3 regions of the Clostridium carnis genome follow, and region 2 is predicted to be linked to each of the others. Evidence: riboswitches for the same ligand, from Rfam matches in the RefSeq annotation. Region 2 holds a riboswitch; each other region holds the start of a gene.
The links. A riboswitch is a leader RNA that binds a small molecule or an ion and turns the genes downstream of it on or off. The one in region 2 is predicted to bind lysine.
Positions count from the first base shown of each region.

Region 1 (4,203 bases), 290 kb from region 2:
TAGATATATATAGATCATTTTTAGAATTTTTCTTCTCCATTAATCTTCCCACAAACCTTTCACGATTTTTTCTATTCTTTCTTTTCTTATTCTAGTTTCTACTTCATCAAGAATAAATTTATTCCCTTTTTTAATTAATATATCTCCCTCTTTTATATTATCTGTTAATTCTTTTTTATCTATATTAATAATTTTATTATTAGGTGCTTCTAAAACTATATATTCACCTTCAATTCTATCTACAATAAAAAGTTGTTTTTCCATATAATATAACAATCCTGTTGTTATTCACCTCTCTTTTTTTATACTTATATTTTAGTATAACACATTTGATTTAAATTTAAATATCAGCTTTGTGTCAGTTAAATTTTTTTACACATTATTAAAATAAAAAGCTATTTGATAAAATAAAAATCAAATAGCTTTTGCTTTATTTTAAGCTTATATAATACTTTCTATAGCTCTCCTTCTAATAATTCTTCATAACTTTGTCTTTTAACAACAACTTTTGCCTCTCCGTTTCTTACAAATATAACTGCTGGTCTTAAATTTTTATTATATTTATTAGACATTGAAAATCCATATGCTCCTGTTGAAAATACTGCTAATATATCTCCACTCTCAGCTTTTTGTATTTTAATATCTTTTAAAAGTATATCTCCTGACTCACAACACTTGCCTGCTATTGTTACTTTTTCTGTTAATTTATCATTTACTTTATTAGCAATAACAGCTTCATACTTTGCACCATATAATGCTGGTCTAATATTATCTGTCATTCCTCCATCTACAGCTACATAAGTTCTTATATCAGGTATCTCTTTTATAGATCCTACTGTATATAATGTAGTCCCTGCATTAGCGACAATTGATCTACCTGGCTCTATAGTTAAAATTGGTCTTTTAAGACATAACTTTTTACATACTTCATCTACTCTATTTAATATTACATTGCAATATTCCTCAGTTTCCTTTGGCTTATCACCTTCTGAATAATAAATACCAAAACCTCCACCTAAATCTAACTCTTCAATTAAATGTCCTGTTTCTTGCTTGATAGTATTAATAAAGTTTAACATAACTTCTGCTGCATCACCAAAGGGTTCAGTTTCAAAAATTTGTGATCCTATATGACAGTGTAACCCTACTAGTTCAATGTTATCAAATTCTAATGCAGTTTTAACTGCATCTAAAATTATATTACCAACTGGCGCAAACCCAAACTTAGAATCTATTTGTCCTGTCTTTATATAATCATGTGTGTGAGCCTCTATACCTGGAGTTAACCTTAGGTATATCTTTTGAACTTTTTTATACTTTCTGGCTATTGTATTTACCTTTTCAAGTTCTAAAAGATTATCAACTATAAATCTACCAACTCCAAGTTTTACTCCCAGTTCTATTTCATCTATTGTTTTATTGTTTCCATGAAAATATATATTTTCCAATGGAAATTCTGCCTTATAAGCAGTATATAACTCTCCCCCTGAAACAACATCTAAAAAAAGCCCCTCTTCTTTTATTAACTTGCACATTGCTACTGTTAAAAATGCTTTTCCTGCAAAGGCAACTCTATTTCCAGTTTCTCTACATTTAAAATTTTTATAATAGCTTCTACAGGTATCAATAATTAATTGCTCATCCATTACATATAATGGAGTTCCATAATTCTTTGCTAGCTCCTTTGCACTAATACCTCCAATTACTAAATCATTTCCTTTACATCGACTTGCCCCAAATAGTCTCATAATTTACCTCCATTTTAACTATCTATTTTTTTAATAATAAAAAATCCACTACGGAATTATCCATAGTGGTAGACTTACATAAGTTTAATGATAGCTATAATTATGTTAGTATTTTATTTATAAATACTTTTAGGTATTTACCTAATTCATAATTTTGCAATTTAATGCCATTGTAGCTCTCCACTTACGTGACAGTTATGTATATATTATATACATACCCAGAAATAACTTTTAGCATTGATATCTCTTCGGCTATTATCCCTTTCTCTATGCCTCGAAGCCTGCCGGCTAATCATAGATACTCTTTATAACAGCTCCTCTACCTTGGTAATTCTTTTAAAGTGAGAAACTAAATTTTATATTTAATCTCTTAAATCTTTCTATTAATATTATTATACACTTTTTACAAAATTATTCTATATTTATTTTCAGAATTTTTTTTTTATTAAGTAACTTTCATTCACCTCTATATTTATCCATTAACTCTCCCATTTTTTCTCCTGATGATGGTGGGGTATATGTTATAGCATTAGCTCCAGCTTCTATTGTTTCAATAATTGTCTCCTCTGTTGGTCCACCAGTTGCCATAATGGGGAATATAGGGAATTCTTCTCTTATTTTTCTAACTATTTTAGGTGTATTTTTCCCACCTGATACATTAAGAATTGTTGCTCCAGCATCAATTCTTTCTCTAATATTCTCACATTCTGAAACTACCGTTACAATTACTGGTATATCAATAGTTTCTCTAATACTTTTTACTATTTCATTTGATGTTGGTGCATTAACTACAACGCCCATTGCTCCTTTAAACTCTGCATCTAGGGAAAGGTTAACAACTCTCTTGCCTTGTGTTATTCCTCCTCCAACGCCACAAAATACTGGAACATCAGCAGCCATTACTAAAGCTTGTGTTATTAGAGGCTGAGGAGTAAATGGATAAACTGCTATTATAGCATCTGCATTTGTATTTCTTATAATAGCAACATCTGTAGTAAACAATAACGATTTTATTCTCTTACCAAAGATTTTTATTCCAGTGCAATCTCTTATACAAGTTGGCACTTCAACTACATGACTTCTTAATATCCCCTTAATTTCTGGTACTTGTTTGGTCTTTTTAACTTCCATATGCTCCCCCTATTGCTTATGATTTTTAATTATTTACCACTTTATATTTCCAATTTATATTATACTACTTTATAATTATATTTAAAGATATTACTTGCAATTATATATGTATAATAATTGTATCTAAATATATTATTTTTAATAAAACAATACCTACGAATTTTACACAAATCAAAGGTATTTATCAACTATAATTTTTTACTTTTAATAATTATTTTTCAAACAATACTATACAAGAGAGGTGATTTCTAATGACTTTAAAAAAGAAACTCTATCCCCCATATATCGTATTGCTAATAATGTATTTATTTTTTATTATTTTTGCACTTTTTATAGACTCACCCAAGGAGATTTTTAATGGCTTAAAGTCTATAATATTTACTCCAGACATTTTAATTACAGATTATTTTGAAGTTGGAGGCATTGGTGCAACTTTAGTAAATGCAGCTTTAACAAGTAGCATTTCTATTTTAATACTTGTATGTATAGGTATAAAACCAAATGGGTCTACTATAATGGCCTTATGGTTAATGACAGGCTTCTCTTTTTTCGGTAAAAATATATTAAATATTTGGCCAATAATCATAGGAACATATTTATTTTCAAAATATCAAAAAGAACCATTTTTAAATTATGTTTTAGTTGCTCTTTTAGCTACTTCTCTTGCACCAACAGTTAGTCAACTTAGTTTTACAGGGCATTTTTCAACATTTCAAGGTATAGTTCTAGGGTATTTAATTGGGATTTTTACAGGATTTATTTTAGCTCCTATAGCATCCCATTGCATTAAATCTCATAATGGGTATAATTTATATAATATAGGCTTTGCTGGTGGATTATTTGCTACTTTATTAATGTCTATATTCCGTGGTTTTGGAATTAATTTTGAAACAAGACTTATTTGGCATACTGGCTCTAATATTAAATTCACAATATTTTTAACTATAATATCTGTATATTTAATAATTATTGGGTTAATTTTTAGTAATAAACCTAAAGAAAAGCTTATTGAAATAAATAAGCAAACTGGTAGGCTAGTTAGCGACTTTTTCCTTCTCTTTGGAGAAGCTTCTTATATAAATATGGGAATACTTGGACTATTTTATACACTATTTGTAATTCTTATTAAAGGAGATTTAAATGGTCCTACAATGGCAGGTATATTTACAATTATGGGATTTGGCTGCTTTGGAAAACATTTAAAAAATACAATACCTATAGTTTTAGGTGCTTGTATTGCATCTTATTTTCATGTAGCTCCTATGAATTCGCCTACTTTATTATTATCTATTTTATTTTCCACAGCCCTTGCTCCAATTGCAGG
Region 1 is NZ_BAAHYS010000001.1:922,204-926,406, forward strand. It holds gene lepB (signal peptidase I) at 1-40, opposite strand, end outside; gene ACYQ1T_RS04260 (DUF3006 domain-containing protein) at 40-264, opposite strand; gene lysA (diaminopimelate decarboxylase) at 456-1,748, opposite strand; lysine riboswitch at 1,914-2,078, opposite strand; gene ACYQ1T_RS04270 (hydrolase) at 2,205-2,879, opposite strand; gene ACYQ1T_RS04275 (DUF1576 domain-containing protein) at 3,179-4,203, shown strand, end outside.
Region 1: another riboswitch for lysine. It lies ahead of lysA (diaminopimelate decarboxylase); the one in region 2 lies ahead of ACYQ1T_RS05625 (Na+/H+ antiporter NhaC family protein).

Region 2 (4,203 bases):
ATCTAATATGAAGAAAGATTTAAGGCACTTAGTAAATACATTAAAATCATTAAAAAACGTAGTTAGTGTTAAGTTGCTAGCTATGGAGGAAAAAAGGGGATGTGAACTTTGAATAAGGAATTTTATAAAAATAATAGAGAAAAAGTATTAAATGATATAAAGGATAATTCTATTGTCATATTGTTTGCAGGAAATGCACCTAAAAAAACTGCAGACGAAAAATATCAGTTTACTCCAAATAGAAATTTTTATTATTTAACAGGAATAGCGGAAGAAAATCATATTTTAGTTATGAGTAAAATAAATGGAGAGAAAAATTCCAAGTTATTTATAAAGGATATAGATCCAATAGCTGAAAAATGGGAAGGCAAATCTATAAGAAAACAAGAAGTATTTGATGTTTGTGAAATTAACGATGTTGATTATAAAAGTAATATAGACTCTTTTATAAATAGAATAATATCACAAAGAGAAGAATTAAATTTATATTTAGATTTAGAAAGAGATAACTATAGTTCAAGATTAAGTATTTCAGAGGAGTTTTCTAGGGAAATATGCAGGAAATATCCACAATTAAATATAAAGAATATTTATAGTATTATATCTAGATATAGGCTTGTAAAAACAAAAGAAGAGATAGCTGAAATACAAAAAGCTATAGATATTACAATAGAGGGTGTAAATCTGTTAATGAAGAGCTCAAAGGCTGGATTAAAAGAGTATGAATTAGAGGCATATTTTGATTTTGTTTGTAAGAGTAATGGAGTTAAAGATTTTGCCTTTAAAACAATAGCAGCTGCAGGGGAAAATGCAACAATACTTCATTATGTTGATAATAATTCAGAATTAAAAGATGGAGATTTAATTTTATTTGATTTAGGAGCTCAACATAATTACTATAATGGAGATATATCAAGGACATTTCCTATAAATGGAGTATTTTCTGATAGACAAAAAGAAGTTTATAATGCTGTTTTAAGAGTTAATGAAAAGGTAATTAAGTCAATGAAGCCAGGAGTGAAATTTTTAGAACTTAATAAACAGGCTAAGGATTGGATTGCAGATGAGTGTATTTCACTAGGTTTAATAACAAATAAAGAAGATGTTACAAAGTATTATTATCATAGTATAGGACATAGTTTAGGAATGGATACTCATGATTCAGATATGCCAAATAGAGATGTAACATTTGAAGCTGGAATGGTTTATACTGTTGAACCGGGAATTTATATACAAGAAGAGGGTATAGGTATAAGAATAGAAGATGATATACTTATAACGGAAGATGGCTATGATATCTTAACAAAAAATATGATAAAAACAGTAGAGGACATAGAAGCATTTATGAAAAGTAATTAAGCTTTAAATGTTAAAATTTTCTGAATATGTAATAAGAGATATTGCATGAAAGTAATAATATCTATATAATTTAATTAAACGTGAATAATAAAAAGAGTAGAGGCGCGTTAATTAATAGTACTGCTAATGAGGTAAGCACTAAGATTTAGTAGGAAAGGAGTTATCGCCGAAGCATACAACTAATGCTTTAAGGTTGTATAGCTGGGGTTGCATAAAATATGTGCAACACTGTCACAAAATTTTGTGGTGAGCTATTATTTGAGGATTTTTTAGTATATTATTTGAAGTATATCTAGAGCCTTGAGTGAAAACTCAAGGCTCTTTTTTACTACTTTTTAATTATTCACAATAATTAGAAGGGAGAAATTAAAATGAAAAACAACAGAAATTTAAGGGTATTTTTGATGACTATTATGATGTTAGTTCTATCGACATCGGTAGTTTTTGCAGCGGAGGTAGATGCGGCAACTAAAAATGCAGATCATTATGGGTTACTAACTTTAATACCACCAATAATTGCCATAGTGTTAGCATTTTTAACTAAGAACGTTATAATATCATTATTTATTGGGGTATTATCAGGAACTTTTTTAGTGCAGTTAACTAATAATAGTTTGGGGGGGGCTTTTATTCAATCATTCATAGATTTTGTTTCTAGAGCATTAAATTCTCTTGCAGATCCATGGAATGCAGGTATTATATTACAAGTATTAGCTATTGGAGGTGTTATTCATTTAGTAGCTAAAATGGGTGGAGCTAAAGCTATTGCTGAGGCATTAGCTAAAAAAGCTAAAACTGCTCGAAGTGCTCAAATGGTAACTTTATTATTAGGAATAGCAGTGTTTTTTGATGACTATGCAAATTCATTAATAGTTGGACCTATAATGAAGCCAGTAGCAGATAAAATGAATATATCTAGAGAGAGATTAGCATTTATAATTGATGCTACGGCAGCACCAATAGCAGGACTAGCTATTATTTCAACATGGATAGGACTTGAGGTTGGTTTAATAAATGATGCGTTTGCAAATGGAATAGGTCAACAAGTAGATGCTTTTGGAATATTCCTACAAACAATACCATATAGATTCTATAACATATTAATTATAGCATTTGTATTTATAACATCATTACTTTTAAAGGATTTTGGACCAATGTATAAAGCTGAAATAGCAGCAAGAAGAAGAAAGCTTCATTTAGAAGATGAAGTTGCTATAGAAGACAATAAAAATACACTTGATAATTCAGATCTAGAGCCAAAAGAAGGCGTTAAATTAAGTGTATGGAATGCTATAATTCCAATAGGAACTTTAGTAATTACAGCATTAATTTGTTTCTATTATAGTGGATATACTACTATAATGGGGGGAGAAGATATAGCTATACAGCAATTAATAACTAATTCACCAACATCCCTTGAAGCAATACAAAAGATTTTTGGTAATTCAGATGCTTCAGTAGCATTATTCCAATCTGCATTAATAGCTAGTATAGTAGCTATAGCAATGGGAGTATTTAAAAAAATATTTACTTTATCAGAAGCTATTGACACTTGGATAGATGGAATGAAACCATTAATTATAACTGGAGTTATATTAATATTAGCATGGTCATTAGGATCAGTAATTAAAGATTTAGGAACTGCAAAATATCTAGTTTCTATGTTATCAGGATCACTTCCATATTTCTTATTACCAAGTTTAATATTTATGCTTGGAGCAGTAATATCATTTGCAACGGGAACAGCATATGGAACTATGGGGATATTAATGCCACTAGCAATTCCACTAGCATATTCAATAAATCCAGATATGAGTTATGTTATAGTAAGTACAAGTGCCGTACTAACAGGAGCAATATTTGGGGATCATTGCTCACCAATATCAGATACAACTATACTTTCTTCAATGGGAGCTGGATGTAATCATATAGCTCACGTTAAGACACAAATGTGGTATTCATTATTTATAGCATCTATAACAGTAGTATTTGGATATATACCAGCAGGATTTGGATTACCATGGTATATTGTTTTACCAATATCCTTATTAGCAGTATTTATAGGGGTTCAATTGTTAGGAAAGAAAGTAGAAGTAAAAGCAGAATAACTAGAAAATATATACAAAAAATTTTTATAATATATAGGAATTAGATTTAAAATATAATTAAGCTTAATAAACCAAAAGGTAGAAGAATAAAACTCTTCTACCTTTTTCAATTTAATGAAGTTTTCCACCATGGAAGTGAAGTTTAAATATTTCATTGCCATTATGTTTTATAGTTTCTACTCCGTTAAAAGAACTAACATCTCCATCCCAGTTACATTCATATATAAAATCATCATCCTCTAAATATTTTGGACCTCTAAAAGGTGATTCAGAGCTAACATTTTTTAATGCCTTCTTTAAAAAAGAAGAAAATCCACTTGGAATATCATCAGTTAAAAGTTGTCCTTTATAATTCATTCCCCAACAAACCTTTTCATTATGCCAAATTAATTCTTCACCAATGAAATTTTTATTACCAACATAGCTATCTAGATAGTAGTAATTATATTTTTTAAAAGCATAATCTTTAGAGCTTGGCCTAGAAGGCTCTTCTCTTTTTATACCAGAAGCATAAGTATTTTGTTTAGCCTCTACTAAAAATTTTTTGAATTTCAATAAGTCTCCCATATAAGTTCCTCCTTTTAAATACCATATATTAAATTATATAAAAAAAAATCTCACTATTCAACAAAGTTTTCAGAATATAAAATAAATTTTAAATAAACAGAATATATAATATAATTACTGATATGTAATGTATAATTATATTATGAAAATTAAGGGGGCAATAGAATGG
Region 2 is NZ_BAAHYS010000001.1:1,213,719-1,217,921, reverse strand. It holds gene ACYQ1T_RS05635 (ACT domain-containing protein) at 1-112, shown strand, start outside; gene ACYQ1T_RS05630 (aminopeptidase P family protein) at 109-1,359, shown strand; lysine riboswitch at 1,449-1,621, shown strand; gene ACYQ1T_RS05625 (Na+/H+ antiporter NhaC family protein) at 1,731-3,467, shown strand; gene ACYQ1T_RS05620 (DUF5680 domain-containing protein) at 3,579-4,034, opposite strand; gene ACYQ1T_RS05615 (aminopeptidase P family protein) at 4,200-4,203, shown strand, end outside.

Region 3 (4,203 bases), 1.3 Mb from region 2:
TTCCTGTTACCTTAGATTTTTCACTTAAATGAAAAGATCCTTTAGCTTCTTCAGTTTTAAAGTATACATTTCCTTCAATTGTAGCATCCTCTAGTTTTACACCATTTTTTTCAATATATACATCGCCTTTAATAGTTCCACCTTCAATTTTAGCATTTTCATCTTTTATTATTAATTTAGGAGTAGTTAAAGTGTACGTAGCTTCTATTGTCTTATCTTCAGCTTTTTTATATAATGCTAAAACACGTGAAGTAGGAACCTTTTTACTTATATCTTCTTTATCAGCTTTATATAATCCACCTTCTAAAACTACATCTTTATTTGTACTTACATCTTTTTCTAATATTATAATCCAACTTTCTTTAGATGCTTTTTCTAAAGTTGCTTCATCAGTTACTCTTGATGGAGAAGTAACTACATCTGGAGCTTCATCTGTAATTTGTGGAGTTTTTTCATTATTTTGTACTTCTTCCTTAGTTGTTTTACCACACCCAACTAATAAAGTAACTCCAAGGATTAATGATAAAATAAGTGATCTAAATTTCATTTTAAATTCCTCCTTAATTTTCTTGCTCAAAAATAATTTACCCCTAAATTAAAAATTTATTTATTTAAAACTAAAAAAGGCAGATTCGTATTATACTAAATCTGCCTTTGTATTTCAGTTAATATTAAATATTCTTATAATTATATTTCTAATTACTAATTTTATTTTTGTGATGATTATATATATAAAATGGAACTCCTAGTAACATTAATATAAATCCCCACATTACAGTTTCAGCACCTGATCCATATATAGTCCATATTGTATAAACAAATGCTAATATTGGAATCAAAGATTTTTTTATAAATATTCTAAAGTTAAATTCTTTATGTCCCTTAAACATTAACATTATTTCTGCTGCTGCTGTTAGTAAATAAATTGGTAAAAATGCTAACGTTGCAAGTATTGTTATAAATGTAAATGCTGATACCATACTTTTTTGATAGTTCATTACTAAAAGTATATTTACTAAAATAGATCCTGTTATTAAAGCTTTTGCTGGTGTTGCATACTTTGGATGTAATTCTCCAAAGTATTTTGGAAATACTCCATCTTCCCCTGCTGCATAAGCAACTCTCGCTGTAGATAATAACCATCCTATAGTAGGTTCCTAATATACATACAATTACTGCTATAGTTAATGGTTTTCCTATTGATGTTCCTAATATATTAGTTAGTATATCTGTAAGTGGTGCTGAACTTGCTGCAAGTTTATCATTAGGCATAGCTCCCATACTAGCAATACTTATTAGTATATAAATAATAGATGCAATTAACATACCATAAATAGTACTCTTTTTTACATTTTTTTCTGGATTACTAATTTCTCCTGCCGTAACTGTAGCACTTTCAAGTCCAACAAAAGCCCATAAAGTTGAAGCTGCAGCTAATGGTACTGTATTTAATCCCTTTTCTGCTGGTAATAAAGGCATTAAATTTGATGAATCAAAATTTAAAAATGCTACTATTATAAATAATGCAAAAAATACTATTTTAAAAACAGTTGCAAAAGATTGAATCTTTCCTGCTTTTTTTACACCTACTATATTTATTATAGTAAAAATCCATAATATTGAACTTGTATAAATTATAGATATTATTGGTTTATTAAGAGCTGGTATTACAGCTGCACTATAACTAGATAATGCTACTATTATAGCCGCATTCCCTATCCAAGAACCATTCCAATAAAGCCATGCACTTAAAAAACCTACAAACTCCCCAAAAGCTTCTTTAGTATATTGATATGCTCCACCTGTAGCTGGATATTTAGAACCAAGATTTGCAAAAGAAATTGCTATTAATATTGATCCAATTGATGTAATTCCCCATGCTATTAATGTGGCAAAAGGCCCTGATACCTCTGCAAGAGTTGCCGGTAACATAAATACCCCTGAGCCTATCATATTTCCACAAACAAGCATTGTAGCCATAAATAAGCTAATTTCTTTTTTTAAATTATTGTTTTTCATATGTTTTCTTCTCCTATGTTTTAAGATAAAAAAATAGGCTCAAAGACTATTCTTCGAGCTTGTACTTGGTATAAAACTTTTACAAACACAAAGATAGCGCTTCACAATATTTATTGTGACAGTTTTGTATATATTTTATACAAACCCAATGTAAAATCTTAAAGCTTAAATCTTACACTTCGGCATCAATACCTTTTACATTATCTCTTCGTGCTTAACTCCTTAATGTTACTCTTTATTGATGCAACCTCTATCTTACCTATTATATTTTCACATGCTATTGTAACAAATATCTAAAAAAAGTCAAAGGCATTATTTTCAAGTATTTAATTTAACCCTATAATATCTTATAATTTAACTTCCAGCACTTTCATATACTCTTATACCACTTAACCAAATAAAATAAGCTACTATAATTGATATTAAGCTAACTACACAAGGTAAAATAACTCCTGTTTTAAAACTTCCCTTTCCTATAAAATAAGCGCCTGGAAAATATCCAGTAAAAGCAAATGGAATTATAAATGTTAAAATAAATTTAATTCCTGAATTATATATTTTTATAGGATATTTAGCAAAAGAACTTATTTGATATGCCATAAATAAATATGACTGTGCAAATTTAACCCAAAAAGCTAAAGAAGTTGTTGCGAGCTTTATAGCTGTATATATTAAAGTGGCACAAAAAACAGTAAAAACAAATAAAGTAACTACCTTTATATTATAATTAATTCCAAGTTTACTTGATGATATTCCAACTAAAGAAACTCCTATTATAATTTCCCCAAAACCATCTGGTTGAAAACTTTCTGAAATAACTTGAAATAAAGGATTTAAAGGTCTTAATAAATATTTATCAAATTCTCCCTTAACTATTGTTTTCCAACTAAATATCCATAAATAATCTGTAAATACATGATCTATCCCTCTAGGTATTTGAGCAAAACCATATATAAATAATATTTCATAAAAACTCCATCCTTCTAAAGTTGGTATTACATTAAATATAAGTCTAATAAAAATTACTCCTGTAAATTGTACAAGGATAAACCCAATAAGTCCTAATATAAAATCTGTTCTATATTCCATTAAACTTTTAATATATTGCTGCAAAAACTTAAAATATAATCTTATATATTTCCACATGATCTACCCTCCTAAAATAGTTAATTCTTTAATTAATGATTTCCACATACTTCTAGCTATAAAAGCTAAAACACAAACCCATATTAGCTGTATAAACATAGCATTTATACTTTCCATATATGTTAGTTTTCCTAAATAAATCATACTTGGAGTATAAATCATAGAGCCAAATGGAAGAATATTAAAAATATTTTGTAACCAATTTGGAAAGAAGGTAATTGGAATTAATGCTCCTGAAAGCAACTGGATTATAGCCTGCATAATTTGTGATAATCCCCACATATTTGTTATTTTAAAAGATAAAAGACCAAAGGCATAACTATAATAAAAACTAATTATAAACCCTAAAAAGATACTTATAAAATAAAAAATAATATTAAGTAAATTAATATTTCCAGTATATTTAAAAAACAAAAATGTAACTGCAAAAAATCCTATTATAAAAACTACAATAAAGTTATATAATAAATTTCCTAAACCTTCAAATAGCATTCTTTTTTCAAAATTTATAGGTCTAATTAAATTTATAGCAATTGATCCATCTTTAACTTCTCTGCTTATTAAATGAGCTACATCAGCATTTACTATTGCACCTGTAATAAAAGAAATAAGAACATAAATAATCATTTCATTAAGTGTAAATCCATTAATTATATCTACTTCTGAACTACTATATATTGCTTTCCAAAGATAGTATGTTACTGCAAGTATCATTAATTCTCCAAAGAAAAATATAATAGCATTAGCTCTATATGATAAATTTCTTTGAAAAGAATTTCTTGCAAATGTTAGATATGATTTTACTCCTTTAAACTTACTCATATCTACACCTCATTTCTATAAATCTTCTTTATAATATCCTCTATACTAGTTTCTTTTATTGAAAAATCTATTATTTCATAATTTTTCATTATGTAAGCTATTATTTCTGAAGATGACACTTTATTTTTATTAAACTTAATTATTAGCCTATTCTCGTTTTCCTTTAGCTCTAACTCTTCACTATTTAAATTAAACTTCTTATTAATATTCATATTA
Region 3 is NZ_BAAHYS010000001.1:2,561,606-2,565,808, reverse strand. It holds gene ACYQ1T_RS12360 (hypothetical protein) at 1-547, opposite strand, end outside; partial or broken gene ACYQ1T_RS12355 (APC family permease) at 696-2,019, opposite strand; lysine riboswitch at 2,106-2,280, opposite strand; gene ACYQ1T_RS12350 (ABC transporter permease) at 2,374-3,165, opposite strand; gene ACYQ1T_RS12345 (ABC transporter permease) at 3,169-3,987, opposite strand; gene ACYQ1T_RS12340 (ABC transporter ATP-binding protein) at 3,990-4,203, opposite strand, start outside.
Region 3: another riboswitch for lysine. It lies ahead of ACYQ1T_RS12355 (APC family permease); the one in region 2 lies ahead of ACYQ1T_RS05625 (Na+/H+ antiporter NhaC family protein).